3 regions of the Luteibacter sp. 329MFSha genome follow, and region 1 is predicted to be linked to each of the others. Evidence: predicted binding sites of a transcription regulator. Region 1 holds the regulator's gene; each other region holds the start of a gene.
What was found. The regulator sigma-54, encoded in region 1, starts transcription at its own class of promoters, with help from an activator protein. The targets are predictions, from matches to a motif close to TGGCACGNGCNTTGC.
Positions count from the first base shown of each region.

Region 2: BMW54_RS00665 (flagellar basal body-associated FliL family protein) is a predicted target of sigma-54. The motif match lies at 5,543-5,557, and genes of this name have one in related genera.
Region 3: fliD (flagellar filament capping protein FliD) is a predicted target of sigma-54. The motif match lies at 4,115-4,129, and genes of this name have one in related genera.

Region 1 is NZ_FOJE01000001.1:2,243,934-2,256,049, forward strand. Features, by position in the region: gene murA (UDP-N-acetylglucosamine 1-carboxyvinyltransferase) at 1-425, opposite strand, end outside; gene BMW54_RS10150 (BolA family protein) at 479-718, opposite strand; gene BMW54_RS10155 (KpsF/GutQ family sugar-phosphate isomerase) at 892-1,899, shown strand; gene BMW54_RS10160 (KdsC family phosphatase) at 1,953-2,501, shown strand; gene lptC (LPS export ABC transporter periplasmic protein LptC) at 2,498-3,097, shown strand; gene lptA (lipopolysaccharide transport periplasmic protein LptA) at 3,060-3,635, shown strand; gene lptB (LPS export ABC transporter ATP-binding protein) at 3,639-4,358, shown strand; gene BMW54_RS10180 (RNA polymerase factor sigma-54) at 4,458-5,942, shown strand; gene raiA (ribosome hibernation-promoting factor, HPF/YfiA family) at 6,063-6,410, shown strand; gene hprK (HPr(Ser) kinase/phosphatase) at 6,521-7,471, shown strand; gene rapZ (RNase adapter RapZ) at 7,477-8,373, shown strand; gene BMW54_RS10200 (PTS sugar transporter subunit IIA) at 8,412-8,804, shown strand; gene BMW54_RS10205 (HPr family phosphocarrier protein) at 8,797-9,066, shown strand; gene ptsP (phosphoenolpyruvate--protein phosphotransferase) at 9,099-10,847, shown strand; gene BMW54_RS10215 (acyl-CoA dehydrogenase) at 11,898-12,116, opposite strand, start outside.
Region 2 is NZ_FOJE01000001.1:136,418-144,021, forward strand. Features, by position in the region: gene fliF (flagellar basal-body MS-ring/collar protein FliF) at 1-524, shown strand, start outside; gene fliG (flagellar motor switch protein FliG) at 538-1,527, shown strand; gene BMW54_RS00645 (flagellar assembly protein FliH) at 1,527-2,186, shown strand; gene fliI (flagellar protein export ATPase FliI) at 2,183-3,544, shown strand; gene fliJ (flagellar export protein FliJ) at 3,544-3,978, shown strand; gene BMW54_RS18680 (flagellar hook-length control protein FliK) at 4,020-5,114, shown strand; gene BMW54_RS00665 (flagellar basal body-associated FliL family protein) at 5,622-6,113, shown strand; gene fliM (flagellar motor switch protein FliM) at 6,130-7,146, shown strand; gene fliN (flagellar motor switch protein FliN) at 7,485-7,604, shown strand, end outside.
Region 3 is NZ_FOJE01000001.1:122,293-134,408, reverse strand. Features, by position in the region: gene BMW54_RS00625 (sigma-54 dependent transcriptional regulator) at 1-1,031, opposite strand, end outside; gene BMW54_RS00620 (PilZ domain-containing protein) at 1,319-1,900, opposite strand; gene BMW54_RS00615 (flagellar protein FliT) at 1,930-2,223, opposite strand; gene fliS (flagellar export chaperone FliS) at 2,220-2,636, opposite strand; gene fliD (flagellar filament capping protein FliD) at 2,661-4,028, opposite strand; gene BMW54_RS00600 (flagellin) at 4,172-5,506, opposite strand; gene flgL (flagellar hook-associated protein FlgL) at 5,849-7,045, opposite strand; gene flgK (flagellar hook-associated protein FlgK) at 7,048-8,922, opposite strand; gene flgJ (flagellar assembly peptidoglycan hydrolase FlgJ) at 8,950-9,945, opposite strand; gene BMW54_RS00580 (flagellar basal body P-ring protein FlgI) at 9,947-11,062, opposite strand; gene flgH (flagellar basal body L-ring protein FlgH) at 11,071-11,751, opposite strand; gene flgG (flagellar basal-body rod protein FlgG) at 11,760-12,116, opposite strand, start outside.

The sequences.
Region 1 (12,116 bases):
TTCTCCACGGTGATCTCGGCGCCGAGCGCCTGCAGGCCGCGGATGTGCTGATCGACGGGACGCGAGCCGATGGCGCAGCCGCCGGGCAGCGACACTTCGGCCTTGCCGTGGCGCGCGACCAGCGGGCCGAGCACGAGGATCGAGGCGCGCATGGTGCGCACCAGGTCGTACGGCGCGACGCAGGAATTCTCCGGGCGCGGGTCGATGTGCATCTTCATGCGGTCGTCGAGGACGACGCGGACGCCCATGCGACCGAGGAGTTCGATGAAGGTGGTGACGTCGTGCAGGTGCGGCACGTTGCCGATGCTGACCGGTTCGTCGGCGAGCAGGCAGGACGCGAGGATCGGGAGCACGGCGTTCTTGGCGCCGGAAATGCTCACCTCACCGTGGAGCGGCTGGCCGCCGCTGATAAGGATCTTGGCCATGGAAGGGGTGCCTTGGAAGGAATGACGGAGCGAGGAGTCCCCGGCGCGCGTGTTCAGCGGCGACCGGCGGCTTCTTCGGGAGTGAGGGTCTTGAGGCCAAGGGCGTGGATGGCGCCGCCCATGAGGTCGCCGAGCGTCGCGTAGACGAGGCGGTGGCGGGCGAGCGGCAGCTTGCCGGCGAACTGTTCCGAGATCACTTCCGCTTCGAAGTGGACGCCGTCGTCGCCGCGAACGTCCGCCTGCGCGCCGGGAAGGCCGGCTTCGATCAATGCCTGGATGCGCGCAGCGTCCATGGAGTCTCCGGTAAGGGGGTCGCGGCGGGGGCGGGGTTCCGAAACGGTCCCTGAATCACCCGTCGATGCCAGCGACGATAAAATGAGAATATGTAATGGTAATGGAAATCCGGTGTCGCAGAAATGGACATCCCGGGTGACCAGGGACAGCCCCCGCCCGGAACCGAGCTCGCATGAACGCACGCACAGCCCCGCCCGCCAGCCTCGTGAATGCCGATACCGTCATCCGCAGCGCGCGCACCGTCATCAAGACGGAGGCCGCGGCCATCCGGGCACTCGAAGCGCGGGTCGACGCCGCCTTCGTCCAGGCCTGCCAGATGATCCTGGCCTGCAAGGGCCGCGTGGTGGTGTCCGGCATGGGCAAGTCGGGCCACATCGCGCGGAAGATCGCCGCCACGCTGGCGTCGACGGGCACGCCGTCGTTCTTCGTCCATCCGGGGGAAGCCAGCCACGGCGACCTCGGCATGATCCAGCCGGACGACCTCCTGCTCGGAATCTCCTATTCCGGCGAGACGGACGAACTCCTTTACATCCTGCCGGCGATCAAGCGCCAGGGCATCGCCCTGATCTCGATCACGGGCAATCCGAAGTCGTCGCTGGCCACGCAGGCCGATCTCAACCTCGACGCCAACGTGGCCTCCGAGGCCTGCCCGCACGGTCTCGCACCCACCGCGAGCACGACGGCCGCCCTGGTGATGGGCGACGCCCTGGCGGTGGCGCTGCTGGAAGCGCGCGGTTTCACCTCCGACGACTTCGCGCGCTCGCATCCGGCCGGCAGCCTGGGCCGCCGCCTCCTGCTGCACATTTCCGACGTCATGCATTCGGGGGACGACGTTCCCCGCGTGCGCCTCGGCGCCACGCTGAGCGAGGCCCTGGTCGAGATGTCGCGCAAGCGCCTGGGCATGACCGCCGTGGTGGACGAGGACGACCGCCTCCTTGGCGTGTTCACCGACGGCGACCTTCGCCGCGCGCTCGACGACGATGGCGTCGACCTGCGCAGCGCCTCGGTGGCCCAGCTGATGACCCGCGGCCCGAAGACCATCGGCTCGGACAAGCTGGCCGTCGAGGCCGCGCAGCTGATGGAGAAGCACCAGATCAACGCGCTGCTGGTCGTCGATGCGGAGGGCCGCGCCGTCGGCGCCCTGAACATCCACGACCTGCTCCGGGCCCGCGTCGTCTGACGACGGGCATCCAGGCGTTCCCCACGCGCCTCCTCGTCCCCACATAGCGAACCATGGCCTACACCCACTACACCGAGATTCCCGCCGACGTCGCCGAGCGCGCGGCGCGCGTGCGCGTGGTCGTCTTCGACGTCGACGGCACGCTGACCGACGGGCGCCTCTGGTACGGCGAAGACGGCCGCGAGACCAAGGTCTTCCACGTCCACGACGGCCTTGGCCTGAAGGCGCTGGAGCGCAACGGCGTGAAGGTCGCGATCATCACGGCACGCATCAGCCACCCCGTCTCCCTGCGCGCCGAGGAACTCGGCATCGCCCACGTCTACCAGGGCCAGAAAGACAAGCGCGCCTGCCTGACCGGCCTGCTGGACGCCCTGCAGCTCGCGCCCGAGCAGGCCGCGTTCGTGGGCGACGACCTCCCCGACCTGCCCGCCATGGGCATCGCCGGCCTGGCCGTGGCCACCGCCAACGCCCATCCCTGGGTGGCCGAACGCGCCCACTGGCGCACGCGGCTGACGGGCGGCTACGGCGCGGCGCGCGAGGTATCCGACCTGATCCTCGCGGCGCAGGGCAAGGCGGAAGCCGAGCGGGACCGCTGGCTGTGAGCGTGCTGAATTTCTTCCGCGACCGCAGCGCGACGGGCGTGGCGGGCATGCTCGCCGTGGCGCTGGGCGCGAGCGTGCTCCTCTACTACGCCACGGCGCCCGAGAAGAAGGTGCAGGATTTCGTGGGGCCGCCGCGATCGGGCTACGTGCTCACCAACTTCAACCTCGACTCGTTCAACGAGGAGGGCAAGGCGGCCTTCACGCTGACCGCCCCGCATCTCGAGCGCCGCGAAGGCGACGAGTCGCTGTACATCAACGCGCCGGATTTCGTGCTGCCCTCGACCAACGAGACCAACGCACCGCCCTGGACCGGCCACTCGCAGTACGGCTGGGTCAACAAGGACGGCAGCATGCTCAAGCTGCAGGGCAAGGTGCACATGGACCGCGTCGCCTTCGGCACGACGCCCCCCGCCAGCATCGACACCTCCGAGGTCAGCGCCTGGCCGAAGGAGAATCGCCTGGAGACGGCCGAGGCGGCCCGTATCGTTCAGGGAACCTCTACAATGGATGGCGTTGGCATGCGCGCCAATCTCGACAGCAAGCACCTGGAGCTCCTCGATGCAGTCCACAGCACGTATCAGCCGCGCAAGCGCTAAGGCCCTTCTCGTCGTGCTGGGCGCCGGGATGCTGGCCGCCCTGCCCGTCGCGGCGAAGCAGTCCGACCGCAACGCCGTGGTCGACATCAACGCCAAGTCCTTCGACGGCAAGCAGCAGCCGCAGGGCATCGTCATCTACACGGGCAACGTGATCATCACGCAGGGCACGCTCAAGGTGACGGGCGCCAAGGCCACCGTGTACCTCAACGACGACAACTCCGTGAAGCGCGTCATCGTCGACGGCGGCCCCGCGACCATGCAGCAGCAGGACGACGACGGCAACTGGATGCACGGCCGCGCCAACAACGTCGATTACAAGGTCGAAGAGGACTACGCGGTGCTTACCGGCAACGCGCACATCGACCAGCCGGTCAAGGGCACCGCCGATGGCGACAAGCTCACGTACAACACGAAGGACAGCACGATGACGGGCGAAAGCAATAGCGGCGCCCCCGTGCACATGACCTTCCAGCCCAAGAACACCACGCCCGCGGCCGCACCCGCGAAGCCCGCGGCGTCCGACACGAAGAAGCCCTGACCCATGCTTTCAGCCCAAGGCCTGCAGAAGCGCTTCCGCGCACGCCAGGTAGTCCGCGATTTCGCCTTCTCCATCCGCGAAGGCGAGGTGGTCGGCCTGCTCGGCCCGAACGGCGCCGGCAAGACGACCTGCTTCTACATGGTGGTGGGCCTGATCCAGGCCGACGCCGGCCAGATCAAGCTCGACCAGCAGGACATCACCGGCCTGCCCATGCACGCCCGCGCGAAGCTCGGCATCGGCTACCTGCCGCAGGAGGCCTCGGTGTTCCGTCGACTCAGCGTCGCCGACAACATCCTGGCCGTGCTCGAGCTGCGCGACGGCATGACGCAGAAGCAGCGGGAAGACGAGCTGGAAAGCCTGCTCGACGAACTGAAGATCTCGCATATCGCCGAGCAGAAGGGCATCAGTCTCTCCGGCGGCGAGCGGCGTCGCGTCGAAATCGCCCGCGCGCTGGCCGCCCGCCCGCGCTACATGCTGCTCGACGAACCCTTCGCGGGCGTCGACCCGATCTCGGTGGGCGAGATCCAGCGCATCGTGCGCCATCTCAAGGAGCGCGGCATCGGCGTGCTCATCACGGACCATAACGTCCGCGAAACACTCGGCATCTGCGACCGCGCGTACATCCTCAACGACGGCGAAGTGCTCTCCCGCGGTACGCCCCAGCACATCCTCGCGGACGAAAAGGTCCGGGAAGTGTATCTGGGACGTGAGTTCCGGATCTGACGCCCCGCCCTACCCCACCTTGGGAATAGCTCGCCGAGGCGCTGGTTTGCGGGGGCCAACAGGGGTTAGGATGGATCGGGAACCCCACGCGTCGCAGGCATGAAACCCGGACTTCAGTTTCGCCTCAACCAGCAGCTCACGCTGACACCTCAGCTGCAGCAGGCCATCCGCCTGCTCCAGCTGTCGCAGCTGGAGCTCGAGGCCGAACTCCGCCAGATCGCGGAAAGCAACCCGTTGCTGGAGTTCGCCGAAGATGCCGAATCCGAGGCGGACGCGGCCGACGACGAGGGCTTCGAGGCCGCCGATTACACGCCGCCCCGCGACGAGGTCCCGAAGAAGGCCTCCAAGGACGACGACGAATCCACCGCGGCGCCTTCCGAAGAGCTCGCGCCGGACTGGGACGACGACCGTTTCCACGGCGAGGCCGGTGACTATGCCGGCGCCCCGTCGCGCGCCGGCGGTCTCGACGAAGACGGCTTCGAACCGCAGAACGCCGCCCCGGAGAGCCTGCAGCAACACCTGGAGTGGCAGCTCAACCTCTCGCAGTTCTCGCCACGCGACCACGCCATCGCGACCGCGATCATCCATGCGCTCGACGAAGACGGCTACCTGCGCGACGGCGTGGAAGCGGTGGAAGCCGCCCTGCCCGCGGAGCTCGGCGCACGTGCCGCCGAGATCGAAACCGTGCGCCAGCGCGTGCAACGTTTCGATCCCACGGGCATCGCCAGCCTCGACCTGCGCGACTGCCTCGACTGCCAGCTTTCGCAGTTCTCCCTCGACACGCCGCATCGCGAGCTCGCGATCCGCATCGTCAACGAAGAACTGGAACTGCTCGCGCGCAACGACCGCACGAAGATCGCCCGCAAGCTCAAGGCGCCCGAGGCCGACGTCGCCGCGGCGGCGAACCTCATCCGCAGCCTCGATCCCAGGCCCGGCGCGGCGCTCGACGCCACGCCCGTCGAGTACGTCGCGCCCGACGTCTACGCGCGCCGCGAGAACGGCCGCTGGCAGGTCAGCCTGAATCCCGACGCCCAGCCGCGGCTCGGCCTCAACCAGCACTACTGCAACCTCATCGCCCGCGCGCGCGGCGACGACGCCACGTGGATGAAGGGCCAGCTTCAGGAAGCCCGCTGGCTGCTGAAGAGCCTGCAGTCGCGCGCCGAGACGCTGCAGAAGGTGGCCGACGTGATCGTGCGCCGGCAGAGCGCCTTCCTCGACTACGGCCCCGAAGCGATGCATCCGCTGGTGCTGCGCGAAGTGGCCGAGGAAGTCGGGATGCACGAATCGACCATATCCCGCGTGACCACGCGCAAGTACATGCATACGCCGCGCGGCACGTTCGAACTCAAGCATTTCTTTTCCAGCGGCGTGGCGACGGAAGACGGCGGCAGCGCGTCCGCCACCGCCATCCAGGCCATGCTGCGCAAACTGATCACGGCGGAAGACGCGCGCCGACCCCTTTCGGACCAGGCGCTCGCGGAGGAACTCCATCGACGCGGCATTCAGGTCGCCCGACGTACGGTAGCCAAGTACCGGGAAGCGATGCGTATACCCAGTTCCAGCGAACGTGTCCGCGCCCATTGACGGTGACCGGGAACCTCGGCACAGGAGAACGGTCCCAACGTTTCAAGGCTCGAGGAACGGCACCGTGTCGTTCCGATCTCGTCGCCGAACGGCGGCACCCTCAGCAAGTAGGAGGCGTCAATGCAAATCCAGATCAGCGGCCAGCACATCCAGATCACCCCCGCCCTGCGTGAGCGCGTGGAACAGCAGATCGGTCGCTTCGAACGCCTTTTCGACAACATCAAGGCCCTCGACGTGGTGCTTTCCGTCGACAAGAACGAGCACAAGGCGAGCGGCACGCTCCATTGCGCCGGCACGCGGCTTCACGCCGACGGCCTTGCCCGGCTCGACGACGACAAGAAAGGCGACACCCTCTACAACGCGATCGACGCCATGATCGCCAAGCTCGCCGACCAGCTGAAGAAGCACAAGGAAAAGCTGAAGGATCACCACAACGCCGAGGTCCGCGAGGCCCGCGCGGCCACCTGACGCGGTCCCATGGCGGCGCCCGCCGCCCTCCGGACCGCCCCTTGATGGCACAATAGGCGCAAGCCGGCACGCCCCGCGTGCCGGCTTTTTTCCTTCTAGGGACCCATTCCGTGGACCGGCTGACCGCCAGACAACTCTTCGACGGCGTACACGAGCGCATGGCCCTGCGCTGGGCGGCGGGCATGCGCGGCGAAGCGCGCGTGCTCGAACCCAACGCCAAGCAGAGCCGGCGACCCTCCCTGGTCGGCTACCTCAACGTGATCTACCCGAACAAGGTCCAGATCATCGGCACCGAGGAGCTGAACTACCTCGACGGCCTGGACTCCCGGCAGCGCTGGGAAGCCATCCACAAGATCGCCGCCTACCAGCCGGCCGCGCTGATCGTCACGAAAGACCAGTCGATTCCCCCCGACCTGCGCGAGGTCGCCGAGGAAACCGATACGCCGCTGTGGCAGAGCACCAAGCGCGGGCATGAACTGCTCACCTACCTGCAGTACCACCTGGCCCGCACGCTCGCGCCGCGCACGACGCTGCACGGCGTGTTCCTCGAGGTGTTCTCCATCGGCGTGCTGATCACCGGCGATCCGGGGTCCGGCAAGAGCGAGCTCGCGCTGGAACTGATCAGCCGAGGCCATCGACTCGTCGCGGACGACGCCACCGAGTTCACGCTGATCGCGCCTGACGTCATCGACGGCGCGTGCCCGGAACTGCTGCAGGACCTGCTCGAAGTGCGTGGCCTCGGCGTGCTGAACATCCGCGAGATGTTCGGTCACACCGCGGTCAAGCCCTCCAAGTACCTTCGGCTCGTCGTCCACCTGAAGCCCATGCGCGAAGGCGAGGAGAACGACGCCATGACGCGCCTCACCGGCGACGTCAGCCGCCGTAACGTGCTCGATGTCGACGTGCCGATGATCACGATTCCGGTCGCGCCCGGACGCAACCTCGCCGTCCTCGTCGAGGCCGCCGTGCGCAACCATGTGCTGAAGAGCAAGGGCATCGATCCCGCCCAGACCTTCATCGACCGCCAGGCGCACCAGATGCGCCGGTTCTCCCCGTGGTGACCCGAGTGACCGACGAACTCATCAGCCCCATCGTCGACCCCGACGGCATCCACCTCGTCGTGCTCACCGGCATGTCCGGCGGCGGCAAGACCGTGGCGCTGCGCGCACTGGAAGACCTCGAGTTCTACTGCGTCGACAACATGCCGGCGGAACTCATCCCGCAGCTCGTCGCCGCGGTGAGCCAGGGCGAGCACGGCCCCCGCCGCCGCATCGCGGTCGGCGTCGACGTGCGCAACCGCCGGGTCGACCTCTCGCGCATGCCGCACGTGCTGTCCGAGCTGTCGTCGGCCGGCGTGCACGTGCACCTGATCTTCCTCGACAGCCGCGACGACGTCCTGATCAAGCGCTACTCCGAAACCCGCCGGCGGCACCCGCTCGCGGCGGAGAAGCTCTCGCTGGCCGACTCCATCGCCCAGGAACGCAAGCTGCTGCGGCCGCTGGTCTCGATCGCCGAGAAGGTCATCGACTCCTCCGACCTCAACGTCCACCAGCTGCGCCGCCTGTTCGCCACGGGCTACGCGGCCGCGTCGGACGGCACCACGCTGCTGTTCGAATCGTTCGCCTACCGTCGCGGCCTGCCCTCCGACGCCGACTTCGTCTTCGACGCCCGCTGCCTGCCCAATCCGCACTGGGAGCCGCGGCTCCGGCCCTTCTCGGGCAAGGATCTGCCGGTGCGCGAGTTCCTCGACGCGAACCCGCTGGTGGGCGAGTACTACGCCGATGTCGCCCGCTGGCTGGACACCTGGCTGCCCCGCTTCGAAGGCGAGGACCGCAGCTACGTCACCGTCTCGATCGGCTGCACCGGAGGCCGGCACCGGTCGGTCTACCTGGTGGAGAAGCTCGCCCAGCACTACCGCTCGCAGCGCGGCAACGTCCTGACCTTCCATCGCGAGCTCGAGTGACCGATGATCATCCCCAAGCCACAACGAGTATCCGGGCGATGACCGTCGGTGTTCTCCTCATGACCCACGAAGCCGTCGGCAAGGCGCTGATTTCGGCCGCGCGCCACGTGATGCCGAAGCTGCCGCTGGACGTCGACGCCGTCGAGGTGCCGCCCAGCGCCGACCCCGACGTCATGCGCATGCTTACCGCGAAACACGCCCGCGAGCTCGATCACGGCGAGGGCGTGCTGGTGCTCGCCGACCTCTACGGTGCCACGCCCTGCAACATCGGCCTCTCGCTCAGCGAGCTCGGCGTGCACCTGCGCTGCGTCTCGGGGCTGAACCTGCCGATGCTGCTGCGCGTTCTCAACTACTCGGAAAAATCGCTGTCCGAACTGGCCGAGATCGCGGCCAGCGGCGGGCGCGGAGGGATATTCATCGACCATGCTTGAACGGGAAATCACGGTATCCAACCGGCTCGGCCTGCACGCGCGCGCGTCGGCCAAGCTCGTCCAGCTGGTCGCGAGTTTCAAATCCACGGTGTGGCTCCTCAGCAAGGGCCGCGAGGTGAACGCCCAGAGCATCATGGGCGTCATGATGCTCGCCGCTGGCATGGGCACGTCGCTCACGATCCGCGCCGAGGGCGCGGACGAAGAAGCCGCGATCGCGGCCGTGGCCGATCTGTTCGACCGCAAGTTCGACGAAGGCGCCTGACGCATGACGCATCCGCACGGCATGAGGCATCCATGAGAATCGTGCTGACCGGCACGCCGGCTTCCCGGGGCATGGCCCTCGGGCGGGCGCGACTGGTCCAGCCTAGCCTCCTGGCGGTCGACACGCGGATGCTCGAGGACGACGAGATCGGTCCCGAGATCGAGCGCCTGCACAAGGCGATCGACACGGCGCGCACCGAACTCCACGAGCTGCGCGGCAAGCTGCACGGCGCCCTCGCCCGCGAGGTCGGCGACTTCATCGACGCGCACAGCCTCCTGCTAGACGACGAGGAACTGCTCCGCGGCCTCGACGAACTGGTCTCCATCGGCCACTACACCGCCAGCGCGGCGCTGAAGATGCAGCGCGATCGCCTCGCGGCCGTGTTCGACGCCATGAACGACCCGTACCTGAAGAGCCGCGGCGAGGACATCGACCAGGTCATCGGCCGCGTCATGTCGGCGCTCAACCAGCAGTCGAGCCGCGAGGAACGCAAGCTCGCGGCTCGCGTCGGGGAAATCATCGTCAGCGACACCGTCGCGCCCGCCGACATGGCCGGCATGGCCGGCCAGGGCATGCTCGGCGTCATCGCCAGCGCCGGCAGCATCTACTCGCACAGCGCGATCCTCGCGCGCAGCTTCAACCTGCCGATGCTCGTCGGCACGCGCGATGCGCTCGCCACGATCAACGACGACGACCTGGTCCTCATCGACGCCGAGCACGGCGAGGTCATCGTCCACCCGACCGCGCAGGACCTCGCGCGCTACCGGCAGTGGCAGCGCCAGGCGGCCGCCGAGGGCCGGCGCCTCGCCGCGCTGGCCACCGCGCCGACGCTCACGCGCGACGGCGCGCATATCCGCCTTTACGCCAACGCCGAACTGGCGGGCGACGTCACGCTGGCTCGCGCACGCGGCGCCGATGGCGTGGGTCTGTATCGCTCGGAGTTCCTGTTCCTCCGTCAGCGCGGCTTGCCTTCGGAAGACGAGCAGTTCGCCGCCTACCGCGACGTCGTGCTCGGCATGGGCGGCCTGCCGGTGACCATCCGCACGCTCGACCTCGGCGCCGACAAGGCCGACGCCGCGGGTCTCGCGATCCGTGGCGAGGACAACCCCGCGCTCGGTGTGCGTGGCGTCCGCCTCTCGATGCGCTACCCGGACATCTTCAGCGTGCAGTTGCGCGCGATCCTGCGCGCCGCCTGTTACGGACCCGTGCGGATCCTCGTTCCGATGATCACGCACGTCGGCGAACTCATCCAGGTGCGCTCGCTGATCAAGAAGGCGCGCGAAGACCTCACGCAGCGTGGCCAGGAACTGCCCGAACGTCTGGAGATCGGCGCCATGATCGAGGTGCCCGCCGCGGCGATCGGCGTCACCTCCATCCTGAGCAAGGCCGACTTCCTCGCCATCGGCACGAACGACCTCGCCCAGTATGTGCTCGCCGCCGACCGCAACAACGATGCGCTCGACGGCATCTACGATCCGCTGCAGCCCGCGTTCCTGCGCCTCATCGCCCACGTGATCGCGAGCGCCCGACGCGCGAAGAAGGCGGTCAGCCTTTGCGGCGAGATCGCCGGCGACACGCAGTTCACCGCCCTCCTCCTCGCCATGGGCCTGGAGGAATTCAGCATGCACCCCGGACAACTCCTGCAGGTCCGCGACCGCCTCACCAAGCTCGACTGCACGGCGCTGCGCCGCGCGGCGCCCAGGCTGTTCCGTGCGCATACGCGCGATGAAGTCGAGGCACGGTTGCTCGAGGTGGTCGCCGAGCAGACGGACTGCCCGTAGCCGCGTCGGGCAGGGCTTCGCCCTCGCAGGAGCCTCGAAGTTGGGTGGGAGCCGATGGTATCGGCGATCCCGCGGCAGCGGGCAACCTCGCGACATGATCGGCACCCCTCACCGTCATCCCGGTGCAAACCGGGATCCACGGCGAGGCGATCGGTTTTCGCGATACGGTTCCAACACACGTAGTCGCACCGTGCCGCGCACATCGATGCGGCCCCCCACGCCCGCACCGGAAACCGAGGCGGTGGGCCCCGGCGTGCGCCGGGGCGACGGTGAGGGCTTTTCACGAAGCTTCGGCCCCCCTCACCGTCATCCCGGTGCAAACCGGGATCCACGGCGAGGCGATCGGTTTAGGCGGTACGGTTCCAACACGCGGAGTCGCACCCTGCCACGCACATCGATGCGGCGCCCACGCTCGGTCCGCAAACCGAGGCGGTGGGCCCCGGCGTGCGCCGGGGCGACGGTGAGGACTTTTCGCGAAGCTTCGGCCCCCCTCACCGTCATCCCGGTGCAAACCGGGATCCACGGCGAGGCGATCGGTTTTCGCGGTACGGTTCCAGGGCGAGTGACCGCGCCGTGCCGCGCATATCGATGCAGCGCCGACGCTTCGAAGCAGGGGTGGGAGCCGATCGTATCGGCGATCCCGCGGCAGCGGGCACACTCGCGACACGATCGGCCCCCCTCACCGTCGTCCCGGTGCAAACCGGGATCCACGGCGATGCGATCGGTTTTCGCGGTACGGTTCCAACACGCGGAGTCGCACCCTGCCACGCACATCGATGCGGCGCCCACGCTCGGTCCGCAAACCGAGGCGGTGGGCCCCGGCGTGCGCCGGGGCGACGGTGAGGACTTTTCGCGAAGCTTCGGCCCCCCTCAGCGTCATCCCGGTGCAAACCGGGATCCACGGCGAGGCGGTCGGTTTTGCCGCGCAGTCTCAACGTTCCTACCGGAAACCGAGTCGGTGGACCCCGGCGTGCGCCGGGGTGACGGTGATCTCACGAAAAAAAAGGGCCGCGATCGCTCGCGGCCCTCTCTGTTACTTTGCTGCCTCGATCAGGCGGCGCGTACCGCGGCCATCTTCTCCGCGTTGCTCACCACGTTCGCCCGCAGCTCCTCGCTGTCGAAGTCGTCGACCGAGATGAACTCGGCGACGCCGTCGCGGACGCGCTGGAGCAGGTCGCGTTCCGCGGCAGTGATCGCACCGAGCTTCTCGGCTTCCGCGAGCTGCTCGTTGTAGGTGTGCGAGGTCAGCTGGCCGCCCTTGAACGCCTT
Region 2 (7,604 bases), 2.1 Mb from region 1:
CCGACAAGGACGGCAAGACGAAGAGCGTGCCGTTCACGCCGGAAGAGCTCACGCGCCTGACCGAGCTGACCAAGAACGCCGTGGGTTTCAGCGCGGCGCGCGGCGACAGCGTCAGCGTGATCAACGAGGCCTTCCACGGCAACGTGGCCGAAGAGGCGCCCCAGAGCACGCCGTTCTGGGAACGCCCGGGCATGCTCGACCTGATCAAGCAGGGCCTCGGCGTGATGATCGCGCTGATCGTCGGCTTCTTCGTGCTGCGCCCGATCCTCAAGGGCCTGCTGAAGCCGGCGCCGCTGGCCATGAACAATGTCGCGCTCGCCGGCCCCATGCCGACCGTGTCGGTCATGGTCGACGACGACGACATGACGCCCGATCGCGTCAGCACGGGCTCCCAGGCACAGCTCGGTTCGCCCGCGCTGCTGGCCTATGAACAGAAGGTGGGCCTCGCCAAGCGCATGGCCGCCGAGAATCCAAAGCAGGTGGCGCAAGTGGTGAAGAGCTGGGTGTCCGACGATGGCGGCTGAGCAGAAGGAAGCCCTGACGGGCGCGCAGCGCGCCGCGATCCTGCTCCTCACGCTCGGTGAGGAAGACGCGGCATCGATCCTCAAGCACCTCGGCGCACGCGACGTGCAGGCCGTGGGCACGGCGATGGCCGCGCTGAAGAACGTGAGCAAGGAGCAGGTGGACCAGGTCCTGACGCGCCTCCAGGAGGACGTCGGCCAGCACACCTCCATCGGTGTCGGCACCGAGGAATACATCCGCCGCATCCTGGTCAACGCGCTGGGCGAGAACAAGGCCGGCGGCCTCATCGACCGCATCCTCCTCGGCCGCAGCAGCAAGGGCCTGGAGTCGCTGAAGTGGATGGAGAGCCGCGCGATCGCCGAAATGATCGGGCAGGAACATCCGCAGATCATCGCGCTCGTCATGGCGCACCTCGAGTCCGACCAGGCCGCCGAAGTCATCGGTTACCTGCCGGCGCGCACGCGCAGCGACGTCGTCATGCGCATCGCGACGCTCGACGGCGTGCAGCCGCACGCGCTGAACGAGCTCGACGAAATCATGGAGCGCCAGTTCTCGGGCAATTCCAACAAGCTGAAATCCGCCAGCGTGGGTGGCCTCAAGGCGGCCGCCGATATCCTCAACGCGATGGAGACCTCGCGCGAGGCGGAGCTGATGGCGTCGATCCGCGGCATCGATTCGGGCCTGGGCGAGCGCATCGAGGAGCTGATGTTCGTCTTCGACGATCTCGCCGATCTCGACGACCGCAGCATGCAGACGCTGTTGCGCGAAGTGCCGTCGGCACGGCTGATCACCGCGCTCAAGGGCGCGGAAGCCGCCATCCGCGAGAAGATCTTCTCGAACATGTCCAAGCGTGCCGCCGACATGCTGCGCGACGACCTCGAGGTCAAGGGCCCGGTGCGTCTGTCCGAAGTGGACGCGGCGCAGAAAGAAGTGCTGGCCACCGCGCGGCGTCTCGCCGACGCCGGCCAGATCAATCTCGCCGGTGGCGGGGAAGAATTCGTCTGATGAGCCTGACCTCGATCCTCGCCCGCGAGAGCGTCGCACAGTTCGAGCGCTGGGAGCTCCCGATCGTTGGCGGGGTCGATGCGCCCGATCCCGCGGGGCAGGACGACGAGGGGCCGCATCGGCCCACCGTCGCCGAGATCGAGGCGATCGAACGGCAGGCGCGCGAGGAGGGCTTCAACGCCGGCCTCGCGGAAGGTCGCGCGATGGCGAAGCGTGAGCTCGCCGAGCAGGTCGCGCGCTTCGACGCGCTGGTCGCGGCCGTCCAGCGTCCCTTCGCCGACCTCGACGACGAGGTGGCGGGCGACCTCGCGCAGCTCGCGACGGTGATCGCCGAGCGCGTCCTCGGCTACGAGATCGCGACGCGACCGGAGAAGATCGTGGACGTGGTGCGCCAGGCGGTCGACGCGCTGCCGGCGGCGAGCCGACACCTGAAGATCCACCTGCATCCCGCCGACGCGGCGCTGGTTCGCGAGCATCGTTCGTCGCTCGATCACGAAGGGACCGTCGTCGACGACGCCGCGCTATCGCGTGGCGACGTGCGTCTCGAAAGCGAACACTCGCGCCTCGACGGTCGCGTGCGCACGCGCATGGCTGCCGTCATCGACAGCGTGTTGCAGGGGCAGCCCGAACTCCACGACGAGGAGGCCGACGCCCCGTGAACGCCGAGCAGCACGTCGCGTCGCGCAACGCGCGCTGGCGCGAGACGCTCGCCGCCCAGCGCGCCGGCGCGGAACACGTCCGGCCGATGCAGGCCGAGGGCAAGCTGCGCCGCGTGGTGGGCCTCACGCTCGAGGCCGTCGGCTGCGAAGCCCCGGTGGGCGCGCGGTGCATGGTCGCCGGCGCCGACGGCAAGCAGCTCGAAACCGAGGTCGTCGGCTTCTCCGACGGCCGTCTCCTGCTCATGCCCACGGGCGAAATGCACGGCGTCCTGCCGAACGCCAGGGTGACGCCGGTCGCGGCCGTCTCGGGCATCCCGGTGGGCGATTCGCTGCTGGGACGCGTCATCGGTCCGGATGGCGCGCCGCTGGACGGACAGGGGCCGCTCCACGCGCGCGAGCGCGTGCCGCTGCGCCGCGATCCGATCAATCCGATGCTGCGCCAGCCGATCGACACGCCGCTCGATACGGGCGTCCGCGCCATCAACTCGCTGCTGACGGTCGGTCGCGGCCAGCGCATCGGCCTGTTCGCCGGCTCCGGCGTGGGCAAGTCCACGCTCATGGGCATGATGACCCGCTTCACGGACGCGGATGTCGTGGTCGTCGGGCTGATCGGCGAACGCGGCCGCGAAGTGAAGGAATTCGTCGACCACACGCTGGGCGAGGAAGGTCGCCGCCGCGCGGTCGTCATCGCCGCGCCGGCCGATGCGCCGCCGCTGTCCCGCCTGCGCGGGGCGCAGGTGGCGACCGCCGTGGCGGAACATTTCCGCGACCAGGGCAAGCGTGTGCTGCTGCTGATGGACTCCCTGACGCGTTACGCGCAGGCGCAGCGCGAGATCGCGCTCGCGATCGGCGAGCCGCCCGCGACCAAGGGCTATCCGCCGTCCGTGTTCGCCATGCTGCCGGCGCTCGTCGAGCGTGCCGGCAACGACGCCGAGGGCCGTGGCTCCATCACCGCGTTCTACACGGTGCTCACCGAGGGCGACGATTATCGCCACGATCCGATCGCCGACTCCGCGCGCGCGATCCTCGATGGCCACATCGTGCTATCGCGTGACATGGCCGAGGCCGGACACTATCCGGCGATCGACATCGAGGCCTCCATCAGCCGCGTCATGCCGGCGGTGGTGTCGAAGGAGCACATGCGCTCCGCGCAGCGCTTCCGCCAGGTCTATTCGGCCTACCGCCAGCAGCGCGACCTCATCGCCGTGGGCGCGTACCAGAAGGGCAGCGATCCCCGCACCGACGAGGCCATCGCGCTGTATCCGCGTCTCTCGGCGTTCCTGCAGCAGGAGACCGACGTGCCCGTGAATCTCGACGAGGCCGAAGCGGGTCTCGCCGAAACGACGCAGGCCGGCTGATGCCTTCCCGCGCCGACCGTCTGCAACCCGTCGTCGACCTTGCCGCCGAGCGCGCGGAGAAGGCGACGCTCGCGCTTGCCACGCACCAGCGCGCCGTGGCGGAGGCCGAGCATCAGCTGTCGGAACTGCGCCGCTATCGCAACGAGTATGCGGGCATGCCGGACGGCATCGGCGTCACGGCGCTGCTCAACCGGCAGCAGTTCCTGCAGAAGATCGACATGGCCATCGTCCAGCAGATGAGCGAAGTGGAACGGCGCGGCAAGGCGCTCGAGCGCGCGCGCGACGACTGGGCGACGGCGCGCGGTCGCGCGAAGGCGCTGGATTCCGTCACCACGAAATACCGGGACCAGGAGCGCAAGCAGCAGGACCGCCGCGAGCAGGAGCAGGCCGACGAGCGCTCACAGTATCGCCGCGCGCCGCGCGACGACGGCTGACGCGCCTGTCCCATCACCGAACGAAATGCACGGATCACCCCATGAACAACGCCACGCTCGCCCTTCAGACCGCGCACGCTGCCGCTTCGTCCCCGGCGCCCACGGGCCCGCGCGTGCAGGACGATGCGGCACCGTCGAAGCGGTTCGACGCCGCCCTCGACGCCGCTCACGCGGACGCGCGCCAGACGCAGCATCCGTCGACGGCGACGGGCACCGACAAAGCGGCTCCTCCGTCGAAGGCGCCGCCCGCGAAGGACGCCGCCGTCGACGAAAAGGCGGCCGACAAGAAAGACGACGCCGCGGTCACCGGCGATCCGTCGATCGCCGCGACGATGCTTTCGCTCATCGGCGTGCCCGTGAAGGTCACGGAGGCCGCGACGAGCGTCCTGGGCGCCGTGAAGGACGCGACCGCAGGCCCCGTGGGCGGTGCCCTGGGTGCGACGGCTGCCCTTGCGGCGCTGTTGCCCGGCGACGCGGCGAAGCCGCAGAACGCCGAGGCCGGCCTTCTGGCGACGGCGGCCGACGCGGGCGGTGCGCTCGCGGCGGCTGCCGTGGCGCCGGCGGCGACGGCATCGCCTTTCGACGCGCTGATGGCCGCCCAGGCGAGCGGTGCCGCCATCGGGAAGGACGATCCGGGTTCGGCGATCGACATGGCGAACGGAAGCCCGATGCCGCTCGTGCATGGCCAGCCGATGGCGCATGGCGCCGCGCCCGTCGTGCAGATGCAGGCCACCCAGGCGGCCACATCGCCGCAGTTCGCGCAGGAACTGGGCGACCAGATCGCGTGGATGGGCTCGGGCCAGGTGAAGGAGGCGCGGATCAAGCTGCACCCCGAGGAGCTCGGCAGCATGGACGTGCGCGTCAACATGGATGGCGGCAAGGTCAACGTCGCGATCATCGCGCAGCATCCGGCGGCGGTTCATGCCGTCCAGCAGACGCTGTCGCATCTCGACACCATGCTTGCGCACCACGGGCTCTCCCTCGGCCAGGCTGACGTCGGGCAGCGCCAGGCGGGGCAGGGCGCCGACGGCCAGAATGGCGTGACGGGGCAGAGCGGCGATATCGAGGGCTCCGCTCCCGACGTCGTCGCCACCACGCGCATCTCGCCGCGTGGTCTGGTCGACGAGGTGGCATGACCAGAGCACCGGGCCCGCCCGGACGCTGTGGGAGCGGCCCCGGCCGCGACATCTTTTCGCGAAGAGCGGCAGGGCCTGTGGCGTTCGGCGAAGAGCCGTCGCGGCCAGGTCCGCTCCCACAGGGTAACGGCTCGGGTTGGAGCGGCCCCGGCCGCGACATCTTTTCGCGAAGAGCGGCAGGGCCTGTGGCGTTCGGCGAGGAGCCGTCGCGGCCGGGTCCGCTCCCACAGGGTAACGGCTGGGGTTGGAGCGGCCCTGGCCGCGACATGTTTTCGCGAAGAGCAACAGGGCCTGTGGCGTTCGGCGAGGAGCCGTCGCGGCCGGGTCCGCTCCGACGGGGCGTCAAAGTTTCGACTTGTGCCGTTATTCCGACTGACGCAAACCACGTCACACCCCGGTAAATTGGGCCTTTTCCGTTGCGTCGCCACTGGCACGCCGATTGCACACTAGTACCGGGGCCCGCGAGGGCCGATACATCCGACGAATTCGCACCAGAGGTTTCCAAGCATGGCCGCAGCAGCTCCCACCGACGCCGAAGGCGCACCGAAAAAGAAAAAGAAGGGCCTCGTGCTCATCGTCGGCGCGCTTGTCGTCCTTGCCGCGGGCGGCGCCGGTGCGTGGTTCATGCTGAAGGGCGGCCACAAAGGCGCCGAGAGCGCAGCCGAGGTCGCGAAGTCGAAGCCGGCGGTCTACCTCCAGCTCGATCCGGCGTTCGTCGTCAATTTCCAGGACGAGAACGCGCTGCGTTTCCTCCAGGTGGGCGTCAACGTGATGTCGCACGACCCGGAAGCGATCGCCGCGGCGAAAGAGGCGGACCCCGAGATCCGCAACGCCCTGCTCATGCTGTTCTCGGCACAGGACGTGAAGTCGCTGTCGGATGTGAAGGGCAAGCAGAAGCTGCAGGCGTCGGCGCTCGCGGAGATCCAGCGCGTGCTCAAGGCGAAGATCGGGCGTCCCGGCGTGGACGCGGTCTATTTCACCAGCTTCATCATGCAGTGACGGGGACTCCGCGGCCATGAGCGACATCCTCACCCAGGAAGAAATCGACGCCCTGCTCGCGGGCGTGGAAGGTGGCGCGGTCGAGACCGAGGTCGAACTCCCGCCGCCTGGCGGCATCCAGGACTACGACTTCACCCAGCAGGACCGCATCGTTCGCGGCCGCCTGCCGACGCTGGAGATGGTCAATGACCGCTTCGCCCGCTATTTCCGCGCCAATCTGTTCAACGTGCTGCGGAAATCGTGCGAGGTGTCGGTCCTCGGCGTGAAGATGACCAAGTTCAACGAGTACGTCCATTCGCTGGCCGTGCCGAGCAACCTCAACCTCATCCGCATCAAACCGCTGCGCGGCACCGCGCTGATGGTGTTCGAGCCGCGCCTCGTCTTCACGGTGATCGACAACTTCTTCGGCGGCGACGGTCGTTACCACGCCCGCATCGAAGGACGCGACTTCACGCCGACCGAGAACCGCGTCATCCAGATCGTGCTGCAGGAGGCCTTCACCGCGATGGCCGAGGCCTGGGCACCGGTGCTGAAGATGCAGTTCGAGTTCCTGAACTCCGAGATCAACCCGCAGTTCGCGAACATCGTCAGCCCGACGGAGACGGTGGTCGTCTCGCGCTTCCATATCGAGCTCGACGGTGGCGGCGGCGAAGTGCACCTGACGCTACCGTATTCCATGGTGGAGCCCATCCGCGAGCTCCTCGACGCGGGCGTGCAGAGCGACCGCGCCGAGCGCGACGATCGCTGGATCCAGAACCTGCACGAGGAAATCCTCGACGCCGAGGTCGAGATCACGTCGCTGCTGGCCGAGGCGCGCCTGACCATCGGCGACTTCCTGCACCTGCGCAAGGGCGACGTGATTCCGATCAGTCTGCCGGAGACGGCGACCGTCTTCGCCGAAGACGTGCCCATCTTCCGTGGCCGCATGGCGAACTCGGGCGGCAACAAGGCGGTGCAGTTCGACTCGCTGCTGCGCCGAAACGCGCCGCGCCCCGCGGTGGCACCCGCCCAGCCGGTGACCGAGCCGGTCTGACGCGCCGTGGCCGGCCGTCGGCCGGCGTCGCCGATGCGATCGGCTCCCACCCTTCGGTAGCTGCTGGCCGGACCCGGCTACCGAAGGGGTGGGAGCCGATCGTATCGGCGATCCATGTCCGGAAAGCGACCCCGTCAATGGCCCGTCTTGGTGACTAACTGCCGTCGAGCGTCAGCTTTCTGACTGTCGCGTTGCGTCACATCCCGACTGCGACGCCGCCCGCATTTCCCGAACCGCGTCGCGACGCCGTTTTCACCATCCTTCCCGTCGACCAGAACCGTGGCACGCCGCTTGCTTCACATGGCCTGCACCCGGCAACGTCTCTCACTGGAACGGACATGAACGAACCCACCACCCTCGACGCAATCGACTCCAGCGACGCCTCGCTGGCCTCGTCCATCGGCCTCGGCAACGAGGTGAACCTCGACGTCATCCTCGACGTGCCGGTCACCATGGCG
Region 3 (12,116 bases), 2.1 Mb from region 1:
TTGCCCGGCCACGAATAACGGCACAGCGCGCCCACGGCGCTCGGCGAGAAGCGCACCGAGGACAGGCCGCGCTGGACGAGGCGGTGGTTGAATTCGGACACGAGGGCGGGAAGGTCTTCAAGGCGCTGGCGCAGCGGCGGCATCTCGAGCGGGAAGACGCTCAGGCGGTAGAAGAGATCCTCGCGGAAGCTGCCGCGCTCGATGGCGCCTTCGAGATCGCGGTGCGTGGCGGCGATGATGCGCACGTCGCAGCGCTGCGGACGGTTGCCACCCACGCGCTCGAAGACACGTTCCTGCAGCACACGCAGCAGCTTCACCTGCATCGGCAGGCTCATGTCGCCGATCTCGTCGAGGAACAGCGTGCCGCCCTCGGCCATCTCGAAGCGTCCCTTGCGGGTGCTGATGGCGCCGGTGAACGCACCCTTCTCATGGCCGAACAGTTCGCTCTCGAGCAGTTCGGCCGGAATCGCGCCGCAGTTGATCGCGACGAACGGCTTGTCGCGACGCGGCGAGCAATCGTGGATGGTGCGCGCGACGAGTTCCTTGCCGCTACCCGATTCGCCCAGCACGAGCACACTGGAATCGAACGGCGCGACCTGGCGGATCAGCGCGTTCACGCGCTGCATCGGACCCGACTGGCCAACGAAGCGGCGGCTGGACGCCGGCGGCTCGATCCGCGACTGCAGGCTGCGCAGCGCTTCCGACAGGCGCTCGTAGCGCAGCGGCATGTCGATCAGTTCGACGTTGCTGCTGCGGGTGTCGTCCGCGATCAGCGAGGTGGCCAGCGGTGAATCCGCCGCGACCAGCATGGGAACGTTGCGGCCGCCGCGACCGAGCGACGCGAGGTGCGCTTCCAGCTCGTTCTCGTCTTCGACCGTGCCGACATAGACCCCCCGCCAGCTCTCGGCGACTTCACCGACCGGCATGCGGCCGGCGACGACGGGACGGTAGCCCAGGAAGGCCAGCGCCGAGACGATGGTTTCGGCGCGCGTGGCGTCGGATTCGACGACAAGAAAGTGGGAAGACTTCACCTGGGATACCTCGCTTCATGCGTGTGATCGAAGTGCCTGGCGGGTTCCGCGATGGAATCCCGTCGGCTTCGTTGCAAGGTATCAATCAAGGAGCGTGCCAACGGCGGAATTCCGCCGCGCGAAGGCGGAAATTTACGTCGCGGCGCGGCGGAAAGGCGTCGCGGCCGGTCCCTACCGGCCGTGAGTGGAGCCCGCCGTGAAGGTACGAAGCGTCAAGCGTGACGACAGGCGTCACGAATGTGACGCGGGGCGCCACGCGACGTTTCTACGTCACGTGACGTAAAAGGTCACATGCCTTCGGAAGAGCTTTCGACTGGCCGGGAATGTGCACGCGCTTCGGCCACCTGGCGCCGGTGCTGGCGGAAAACCAGGCGCTCGATGCCGTCGCGGACGGCCTCCGTCAGCCCTTCGAAGACGATGAACCCCTTCCCGTCCGTGGGGCCGGGGGTGCGCACGCCCGGCAGTTCGAGCGGCAGCGCCCGGCAGACGTCGAAATGGATCTTGAGCAATACCGGCTGACCGACTGGCGGAAGGCCGGCCCAGGGCAGGACCGCGCCGATGGCGTTGAAGCGCAGGTTCAGACGCGAAGGCAGGCCCGCCTGCGGGAGCAGCAGCCGGTTCACGATCTCCATCAGAACGTTGAGCTTGGCGTCGAGCCGGGCCACTTCCTGGGTCAGCGGGCTGTCGTCCTCGGCGGTGTCGCTGCGCCGGTCCATCAGCGCCGACACCGCGACCAGCACGCTGGCGTTCCGGTCGTTGATCAGGGCGAGGACCGCTCCGTCGGGTCTCGCGACGCTTTCGACGGTCGCGTGGAAGGCGGCATCCCAAGCCACCCGATCAGAAAATGCCTTCCAGCCGTCGTCACTCATGCGCCCTGCCCCCTGCCGAGAGATTGCGGTCAGAACGAACTATACGCGGCCACGGCGCGACGGACGCGACGCGACGCTTCCCAGGCGATCGCCGCTTCGTCGCGGGCCACGGCGACGAGGTCCTTGATCAGGCCGTCGAGGAGCATGATCGACTTGAGCGACTCCAGCGTTTCGGGCGCCGGCCGCATGGTTCCGGTGCGGAGCACGGGGTCGCGCTCGGCCTCGAGCTCGACCAGGTCGTCCCAGCGCGAATCGCTGGCCGCGGCGTGCATCGACTCGGTCAGAGCCAGGGCCCGCGGCAGGTCGCACCAGACGTCGGTCATGCGCCGGCTCCGGCCACCTGGCGCGCATCGACGGGAATCGCGACCCAGCTGTCACGTACCTGCCCAAGCAGGCGGGTGACCTCGTCGAGGGCCTCGGTGTCGTTGTGCAGGTTGGCGTGCAGGAGACGGCGGCTCAGGTAGTCGTACAGGCCATCCAGCTGACCGACCAGCGGCGTCTCCACCTCGTGGTTCAGGCCCGCCTGGAGTGCGCCGACGATCTCGATCGCCTTGGATATCGCCTCGCCCTTGGAGGCGACGTTGCCCGTGGCGATGCACGCCTGCGCGAGGCGAATGCGCTCGAGCGCACCGTCCATGAGCATGGTGACGAGACCGTGCGGATCGGCGGTTTCGAGGCCGCCCTGGGTGCGGATCTGCTGGTAGGCGCCTGCGCCCTGGGAATATCCGAGTGCCATGTCTGCGTGTCCTGGAGTCGTGCGTTACTTGCTGGCCGTCAGCGCGTCGAACTGCTGCTGGAGGTAGCTGCTGGTCCCGGCCAGCTTGGTCATCATCGCGTCGAGCGCGCTGTACTGTTTGGTCAGGCGCTTCGAGTAGTCGTCCATCTGCACGTCGAAGGCCTCCATCGCCTCCTTGATGTCCTTGGCCTTGTTCTGCAGATTGGCCGTGCGCTGGGTGAGGATGCCGTTCGAAGCCGTCCATCCCGCGATCAGCTTGTCCAGCTTCGGTGCGATGCCGTTGTCGCCGCTCAGAAGGTTCTGCGCCTCCTTGGGGTTGTTCGCCATCACCTTCGTGAGCTTGTTGGTGTCGAGTTTGAGCGTGCCGTCGGTCTGGAAAGCCACGCCCAGGTCGCTCAGCGAACGCGGCCCCGACGAATTGCCCGCGAACTGCGAGCCCAGCAGCGTCGCGACCTGGCTCTTGATCGAGTTGACCGTGGCGTCGCCGATCAGGGCGCCGACCTGCTGGTTGGTCTGGTCGTACTTCGTGAGCTGCTTGTAGGTCGCGATGAACGAGTTATAGGCTGTGACGAGCGAATTCAGACCAGTCGTCACGGCGCCGGGATCATTGGTAATGACGAGCGTGGTCGGGGCATCCGCGGTGGTCGTGCCCGTCAGCGTCAATGTGACGCCGTCGATCGCGGACGTCGCCGTGTTGGATGCACTCGTGGCCTTGACGTCGTCGACGTAGAAAACGGCATCCTGGGCGGCCGTTTGCGGCGTTCCCGTGGCGGGGTCGAAATCCAGCTGCGCCAGATTGCCGTCACCCCCGCTGGTGGTGACCGTAAAGGCGTTGGCGGCACCCGTCGAGACGGACGTCAGCACCAGATGGGCGCCATCCGCACCAGTGACGATGCTCGCGGTGACGCCAGGATTATCCTTCGCCTTGTTGATGGCGTCGCGCACGTTCTCGAGGGTGTTGGCGCCGGAAGCGACATCGAGACTCATCGACTTGTCGCCGATCGCGATCGTGATGTTGCCCGTGCCGATCGCGGCCTTGCTGCCCCCGAACGCCGGCGACATGATCTTCTGCGAGGTCGCCAGCTGGTCGACCTTGATCTTGTAGGTATTGGGCTGCGCGGTCGAGTCGACCGTAGCGGTGAGCGCCTTGCTGTCGCCCACGCTGACTTTCTGCGTCTTGAACGCCGTGCCGTCGGTCAGCGCCTTGATGGCGCTCTGCAGGCTCGTCAGCGACGAGGAGAAATTCCCGACGGCCGAAATCTGGGTGGTGTTCGCCTGCGAGTCCGCGGCGTATTTCGCGTCCTGCGCCTTGCGCTTGTTCGCGACGAGGTTCGTGACGATCGACGCGACGTCGATCGAGCTGGAACCGATGTTGACGGGACTGGTGGCCATGAAGCTCTCCTGGAAGACGCCTCACTGCCCTGGGCGCCAATTTGTCGACGGCTGGCCCCCTTTCGAGAGCCAGCCGTGACAACTAAGCAATTACCCTGCCAAACCTCGGGAAATCTCCTCGGGGTCCGGTGAGCCCTTCCCTGTTACTGGAGGAGCTTCTGGACGATCTGCTGGCTCTGGTTCGCCTGGGCGAGGACCGAGACGCCGGCCTGCTGCAGGATCTGAGCCGAGGACATGTTCGCCGTTTCCTGGGCGAAGTCGGCGTCGGTGATGGCCGACTTCGAAGCCGTCAGGTTCTGCGAGATGTTCTGCAGGTTCGAGATCGTGGACTCGAAGCGGTTCTGCACCGCGCCGAGGTCCGAGCGGAGGCTCGAGATCGACTGGAGGGCGGCATCGATGCGGTTGATCGTGTCGTTGGCGCCGTCGACCGTCTTGATGCTGGAGTCGGCAAGGGTCTTCGTGGTGCCAACCGCGCTGGTGGCGGCGAAGCCCAGGTTGGCTTGCTCGGTGCCCGAAACGGCGATCGACTTGGCCGAGGCGACGTTCAGCTTGCCGTCCGTGCCCACGTATGCCGTTACGCCCTCGCTGGAGTGGCTATTGATGGCGTCGGCTACGTCCTGCGCGTTCTTGAACGTACCGGTGATGTCGAACGACGTACCGCCACCGATCGAGAAGGTCAGGTCGCCCGCGTCGAGCGTCTTGCCCACGGAGTTATCCGTAACGTCGATCGACGTCGCCGTCGTGGCGTTGGCGGCGACGGTGAAGTCGCTGCCCAGCTGACTCTTCAAGAAGGTGATGGCGTCGGCCTGCGTCGCGCCCGTGTAGTCACCCCAGTCGACCGACTTGCTGCCGTACGTGACGACGCCCTTGGTGCTTGCGTTCGCGGTGGTCCAGTCGGTGGTCTGGGCGGTCGTCACGGTCGTGCCGAGCTTGCCACTCAGGTCGATGGAATCGGTGGCCAGCTGGCCGACCTGGTTCGCCTTCATGCCCTTGTCGAGGCCGACGGTGATGACTTCACCGACGTTGGCACCGACCTGGAAGCTGAGTTCCTTGGCGGAACCGTCCAGCACCTTCATGCCGTTGAAGTTCGTCTGCGTGGCGATACGCGTCACTTCCGACAGACGCTGCTGCACTTCGGCGTCCAGCGCTTCGCGGTCGCTCGGCGAGTTGGAGGCGTTGGTCGACTGCACGGCCAGCTCGCGGATGCGCTGCAGGTTGTTCGTGACTTCGTCGAGGGCCGACTCGGTCGTCTGCGACAGCGAGATACCGTCGTTGGCGTTCTGGACGGCGCGGTTCAGACCGTTGATCTGCGTGGTGAAGCGGGTCGAGATCGCGAGGCCGGCGGCGTCGTCCTTCGCGCTGTTGATGCGGTTGCCCGACGACAGGCGCGCGATCGCGGAGGACAGCTTCGTCTGCGAGGTGCTCAGGTTACGCTGAGCATTCAGCGACATGATGTTGGTGTTGATGGTCAGAGCCATGGGATTGATCCTTGGTAAGCGGAACCGAAATGCCGGATTGATGTGCGGCGTAGTCCGGCGGGGTTCCGTTAGGAAAGCCTTCCGCCTCAGAGAGGTTTACGGCACGCCGGGGAGAAACTTGAGGACTTTTTCTACCTGTCAACCACTTTTCGATCAGCGCCCGCCCCGAGAGCCCGTGCCGGCCGCTGTCAGGGTTATTTATCGGCACACCCGGCGAGGGGTTTAGGCCTTTTTTCAAGGAATGCAATGCCGCAATACGGCAAGGTCGAGGCCTGTCCGGCGCCCATAAAAAAAGGCGGCCCCAAGGCCGCCTCAAGCACGTCGCCGCGCGTCTCGACGTTCTTATTTGAGGTAATTGAACAGCGTGAGGCCCTGCATCTTCACGAAGGCCTGCTGCGCGGCGTTGAGTGCCGTCTGCTGCTGCGCGAACTTGCTCGACGCACTGGCGTAATCGAGCTCGGTGAGGTTCGACAGCGTGCTGGCGTACTGCAGGCCGACGTCCGCGCCGATCTGCGTCTGCTGATCGAGCGTGTTCATGCGCGCGCCGATCTTCGTGCGCGTGTCGAGAAAACTCGTCGCGGCCTGATCCAGGTTCTGCAGCTGCGCGTTGATCTGGTTGTTCATCGGGGCGCCACCACCCGGCGTCTCGAACGCGGCGATGATGCCGGCCACCGTCGAAAAGACGTCCTGCGACGACGACGGCGCGACGGCGAACGTATCGCCCGTCGCGGGCGTGCCCGTGAGGTTGAGCTGCGTACCCTTGAAGTTGATGGTGCCGGTTTCACCGGTATAAGTGCCGGTGGAGACGGGCGGCAGCGTCGGATCGGTCGCATCGCGCACTTCGTACGTGGTCGGCGACGTGAACGTGATCGAATACTTGCCGCCATCCCATGCGGAAGCGTCAGTCACCGATGTCGCGCCCACCACCGCGGTACCGGTATTGGCCGCGCCCGCCGACGTGATGAAGGTGCCGTTGCCGCCACGGATCTGCATGAAGACGTCCGAACCGCTGTCGCCCGTCGCCACCTGCATGCCGGCCGCTGCGGCGACCATGCGCTGGTTCTGGTCGCCGCCATAGCTGACGCTGAGGTCGTCGATCGTGAAGGGCTGCGTGCTGGTCCGGCTGCCGGCGAAAATGTACTCGCCCTGCCCGTCGCGGGTGTTGGCGAGGGCCACGAGTTGCTTGAGCGTCTGGCGCAGCTCGGTGGCGATGGACTGACGCGACTCGTTGGTCTGCGTGCCGTTCATGCCCTCGAGCGTGATGGAGCGGATGCGATCGAGGATGTCGCCCGCGGAGTTCAGTGCCTGCTCCTCGGTCGACAGGCGCGACGTCGCGGACTGGATGTTGCGCGTGTACTGGTCGTTCTGCGCGGCGGCGGAACTGGTATCCACCGCGCGCGCGGCGGCGGCGGGGTTGTCGGAGGGCGACTGGATGGCCTTGCCGTTGCCGAGGGCCAGCTGCGTCTGCGACAGCTGGTACTGGCGATCGAGCATCGTGTTGACCGCCTGCTGCTGGCCCCAGGACGTGGAAATGCGCATCGTCAGCCTCGTACCGCGCTCAGGAGGGAATCGAAAATGGTGTTGGCCGCGTTGATCACCTGCGCCGACGCCGCGTACGCCTGCTGGAAACGAAGCAGGTTGGAGGCCTCTTCGTCCAGGTTGACGCCGGAAAGGCTCTGCTGCGATGCCATGGCCTGGTCGAGGATGCTCTGTTGCGCGTCGAGCGCGGTGTTGGCCTGCGCGCCTGCCGTGCCCACCTGGGCGATCAGCTGGCTGTAGGACTTGCCCACCGTCGTGACGCCGTTGTCCAGCACGCCCTTGTTGGCGACGTCCGCCAGCGCGAGCGCGTTCCCGTTGTCGCCGCTGGCCGAACCCGCCGGCTTCACGGAGAACGTGTCGTTAGCGGCAGGAACACCCGACAGCTTTAGCGTCCAGCCGTTTCCGGTGATCGTGTCGCCGTCCGTGTAGTTCTGTAGCGGTCCGCCGTTGACCCGATAGGTGGTGGGCGATTCGAAGACGATATCGACGGGCGTCCTGAAGTTCGGATCCGCGACGTCCGTCACCGTCAGCTTGCCTGGGACGCCCTTGCCCGTATTGGTCGATGCCTTGGTGGCCGCCAGGGGACCGGAGGCCGCGATCTTGTTGGTATCGGACACGACCACGCTGATCGTGGAGGCCGCGTTGCGCGTGGGCTGGATCTGCACGCTGTCGCCGGCCTGCGGGGTACCGGAGGGCACGGTGATCGCGAGGCCGTCGATGAGGATCGGGTCGCCGGCCGCGCCGGTACCCGTGGAAGGCACCGTGACGCCCGCGGTGGTCGACACCACCCACTTGGCACCGTCGTAGCGCACGATGTAATCGGAGGCGCCGAGCTTGCCCACGTCGGTGACGGTGGCCGTGACCTGCGCATTGCCCTTGTTGTTGCTGTTGTTGAGCACCGCCGGATCGGCGATGTCGAAGAACTTGCCGCCGGCGTCGCCATTGAGGTCGATGCCCTGCGCGTGCTGCTTGTTGAACGCGTCCGTCATCGCGATCGCCGCGCGTCCGAGCTGGTTCCGTGCCGGATCGAGCACGTTCGTGCGGAAATCGAACGTTGCGCCCAGCGAGCCCGAACCGAGCTGGCTGCTGATGATCGAACCGCTCGGGCCGACCACTTCGAGGCGGGACGAATCGTACGGATTATTGGCGGTGGAGAGCTGGGTGGACGCCGTGCCGTTCACGAGCGGCAGGCCGTTTCCTACCGAGACGGTGACCATGTTGTTGCCGGCATCGCTGACGTTGACGCCGACGATCTGCGAGAGCTGCGAAATCGCCTGATCGCGCGCGTCGAGAAGGTCGTTCGGCGCCGCACCGCCGACGGACGCGCGCTGGATCTGGCCGTTGAGGTCCGCGATGCTCTTGGCGAGGCTGTTGATGGAGTCGACGGACGTGCTGATCTGCTGGTTGGTCTGCTTGTCGATCTGCTGGAACTGCGACGACAGCGAGCGGAACGTGGCCACCAGCGTGTTCGCCTTGCCGATCAGGGCCTGGCGGCTCGCCGTGTCGATGGGCGCATTCGCGACGTCGCTGACCGCGCCGAAGAAGCCATCGAGCGCCGTCTGCAGGTTGGCCGAACCGCTGACGGCATTGTTCGCCGCGGCCGTGAAACCGGCGTACTGGACCGCCCTGCTCTGCCCGGAACTGGCCGACCAGACGGCTTGCGTCAGGAACTGGCTGTAAGCGCGCTGGACGCTGGTCGCGTCGGCGCCTTGTCCGATGTAGTAGCCGCCGCTGAACTGCGGCGCCCGGGCGTTGAAGGTCGTCGTCTGCCGCGTGTATCCCGCGGTGTTGACGTTGCTGATGTTGTGCCCGACGGTCGACAGGCCGACTTGCGAGGCAAGCAGGCCCGAAATTCCGGTGGAGAGCAGATCGGCCATCGTCGTTATCCTTTACCTTGCGTTCCGTCAGAGGTCTTCGGCGAAGCGTTCCAGCGCCGCGAGCGCCTGCTTCATGACGGGACCGTTGGCGATATCGGTGAGCTTCTTGGCGTAGCTGGGATCGGTCGCGTAGCCGCCCTTGACGAGCGCGTGCGCGAAACCGGCCACATCGTCGCCGCGCCCCACGGCCGCCGCGTAGCGGGGACTGCTCGAAACCATGTCGGCGTAATCCTGGAAGGATTCGGACGGCGAGTCGTACGCGCGGAAGCTGTCCTTCCTGCGCACCGCCACGCCGTCTTCGTACTCCAGCGTCGGCACGTTGACGCGCTTGCCGTCCCAGCTGCTGCCCGCCTTGATGCCGAACATGTTGAAGCTGGTGGTGCCGCCCTGGGCGGGCATGTGCTTACCCCAGCCGGTCTCGAGCGCCGCCTGCGCGAGGAGCGCGCGCACGGAGACGCCGAGCTTCTTCGCCGCCTCGATCGCGTGCGGCGCGAGCTTCTGGACGAAATCGTCGGGGCTGGTCATCTTGCCCACCGCGTTGGCGACCGCGTTGGCGCCCTCGCCGACGGCGCGCCCGGCGCGACCGATCATGCGCTCGAGCGAGTTCATCAGGCCGCTTTCCTGGTCCGACGGCGACGACACCGCGGCCGCCGTGCTGGCGTCGCCGGTGACGCCGGCAAAGAGGTCGGCGGACCCGCCGGTCGACGGCGCGGCGCCGCCGAGCTGGCGGATGAGCATGTCGGCGATACCGATGCCCTTGCCCTGCGACAACGTCAGCGAGAGCTGGTGGTCGAACATGTCGCGGTAGGCCGTGCCGGCCTGCGAGCCCATGATGTCGTCGCCCATGGCCGCGCTCGCGTCGCGCATGGACTTCAGCATCATCTGGGTGAAGATCGATTCGAATTGCTTCGCGACGACCGGGAGGGCCGTCTTCGAATCCGTCTGCGCGGCCGAGCGCAGGCCGGCGAACGCGGACATGTCCGTGTAGGTACCGAGCCTCTGGTTGTCGACCGTGATCGCCATGTCAGATCACCACGAGTTCGGCGTGCAGGGCACCGGATTCCTTGAGCGCCTGCAGGATGGAGATGAGGTCGCTCGGCGACGCCCCGACCTGGTTGACCGCGCGCACGATGGCGTCGAGGCTGGTGCCCGGGCCGAACTTGAACATGTGGCCGCCCTCTTCGCTCACGGCGACCTGGCTGCTCGGGACCACCGCCGTCTGGCCGCGACTGAACGGCGCCGGCTGGCTGACCTGCGGCTGCTCGCTGATCGTGACCTGGATCGCGCCGTGGGCGACCGCGGCCGCGCCGACCTTGACGTCGGAACCGATGACCACCGTGCCCGTGCGCGAGTTGACGATGATGCGCGCCGGCGCGTCGCCGGGCGTGACCTCCAGGGCCTGGATGGTCGACAGCCAGGACACGCGCTGCGACGGGTCCATCGGTGCGCGCACAGCGACCGAGCCGGAGTCCAGGGCGTTCGCCGTTCCGGCGCCGAAGTTCTGGTTCACGGCCTGCGCGATGCGCGCCGCGGTGGTGAAATCGGCCGTGTTGAGGTTCAGCATCAGGTCGCCGCCCTTGTCGAAGGACGTGGCGACGCTGCGCTCGATGCTCGCGCCACCGGGAATGCGGCCGCTGGCGGAGATGTTCACCTGGACGCTGGAGCCGCTCTTGCCCTGCGCGCTGACGCCGCCGACGACGACGCTGCCCTGGGCGATGGCGTAGACCTGTCCATCGGCGCCCTTGAGGGGCGACATGAGCAGTTCGCCACCGCGGATGCTCTTGGCGTTGCCGATCGAGGCCACGGTGACGTCGATGCGCTGACCGGGCTTGGCGAACGGCGGAAGCTCGGCCGTGATGGTCACGGCCGCGGCGTTCTTCAGCTGCGGGCGGACGTTGGCCGGCACGTTGACGCCGAACTGCTGGAGCATGTTCTCCAGGCTCTGCGTCGTGAAGGGTGCCTGGCTGGTCTGGTCGCCGCTGCCGTCGAGGCCGACCACGAGGCCGTAGCCGATCAGCTGGTTGCTGCGGACGCCGCCAACCTGCACGAGATCGCGGATGCGGTCGGCGTGCGCCGGTACGATGGCGCCGAGCGCGAGCACGGCCGCGGCGGTGCGCACGATGGCGCGGAAGCGATGCATGGCGCTCATCAGAACGGCATCCACTTGGAGTCGAAGAAGCGCGACAGCCAGCCGCGCGTGTTCGAATCGGCGAGCGTGCCCTTGCCCACGTATTCGATGCGGGCGTCGGCGACGCGGCTCGACGCGACGATGTTGTCGTTGCCGATGTCCTGCGGACGGACGATGCCCGAGATGCGCACGAGCTCCTCGCCCTGGTTGATCGTGAGCCACTTCTCGCCGCGCACCACGAGCGCGCCGTTGGACAGGCGCTGCGCCACCGTCACGGTGATCTCGCCGGTCAGCTGGTTGCTCTGGCTCGACGCGCCGTCGCCGTCGAACGCGTTGTTGCTGGACAGCGCGCTGTCGGCGCTCTTGCCGCCGATGCGCAGACCCTGCCCGAGAATCGTGGGCGATGCGATGTTGTTGCCGTTCTTCTTGCTGGTGCTGGTCGCGGCCTTCTTGCTGGCCTGCGTCGATTCGACCAGCGCGATCGTCAGGATGTCGCCGATGCGGTGCGCGCGCGGGTCGGCGAACAGCTCCATCGACTGCTGGTCGGCATAGATGGACCCGGTGGCACGCGGCTGCGCGGCGGGTTCCTCGGGAAGCGTCGCCGTGTACATCGGCTTCGGCGTGGGCGGCACGATCGCACAGCCCGCGAGCGTGGCGAGCGGCAGCGCGGCGGCGAGAAGGCGGACGAAGAAGCGGTTCATGACGTGTCTCAGGTCTTGTTGGAGATGAACTGGAGCATCTGGTCCGCAGCGGAGATCGCTTTCGAATTCATCTCGTAGGCGCGCTGCGTCTCGATCATGTTCACCATCTCCTCGACCACGTTGACGTTCGACGTTTCGAGGGAGTTCTGCTGGATCGTGCCCAGGCCATTGAGCCCGGCCGTACCCGTCTGCGGGGCGCCGCTGGCGGCGGTTTCGAGATAGAGGTTGTCGCCGCGCGGCTCGAGACCCGCGGGGTTGACGAAGTCGGCCAGCTGGATGGTGCCGATCTGCTGCGAGGCCGCGCTGCCGGCCGTCGTCACGCTGACGGTGCCATCCTTGCCGATGCTGATCGTCGACGCGTTGGC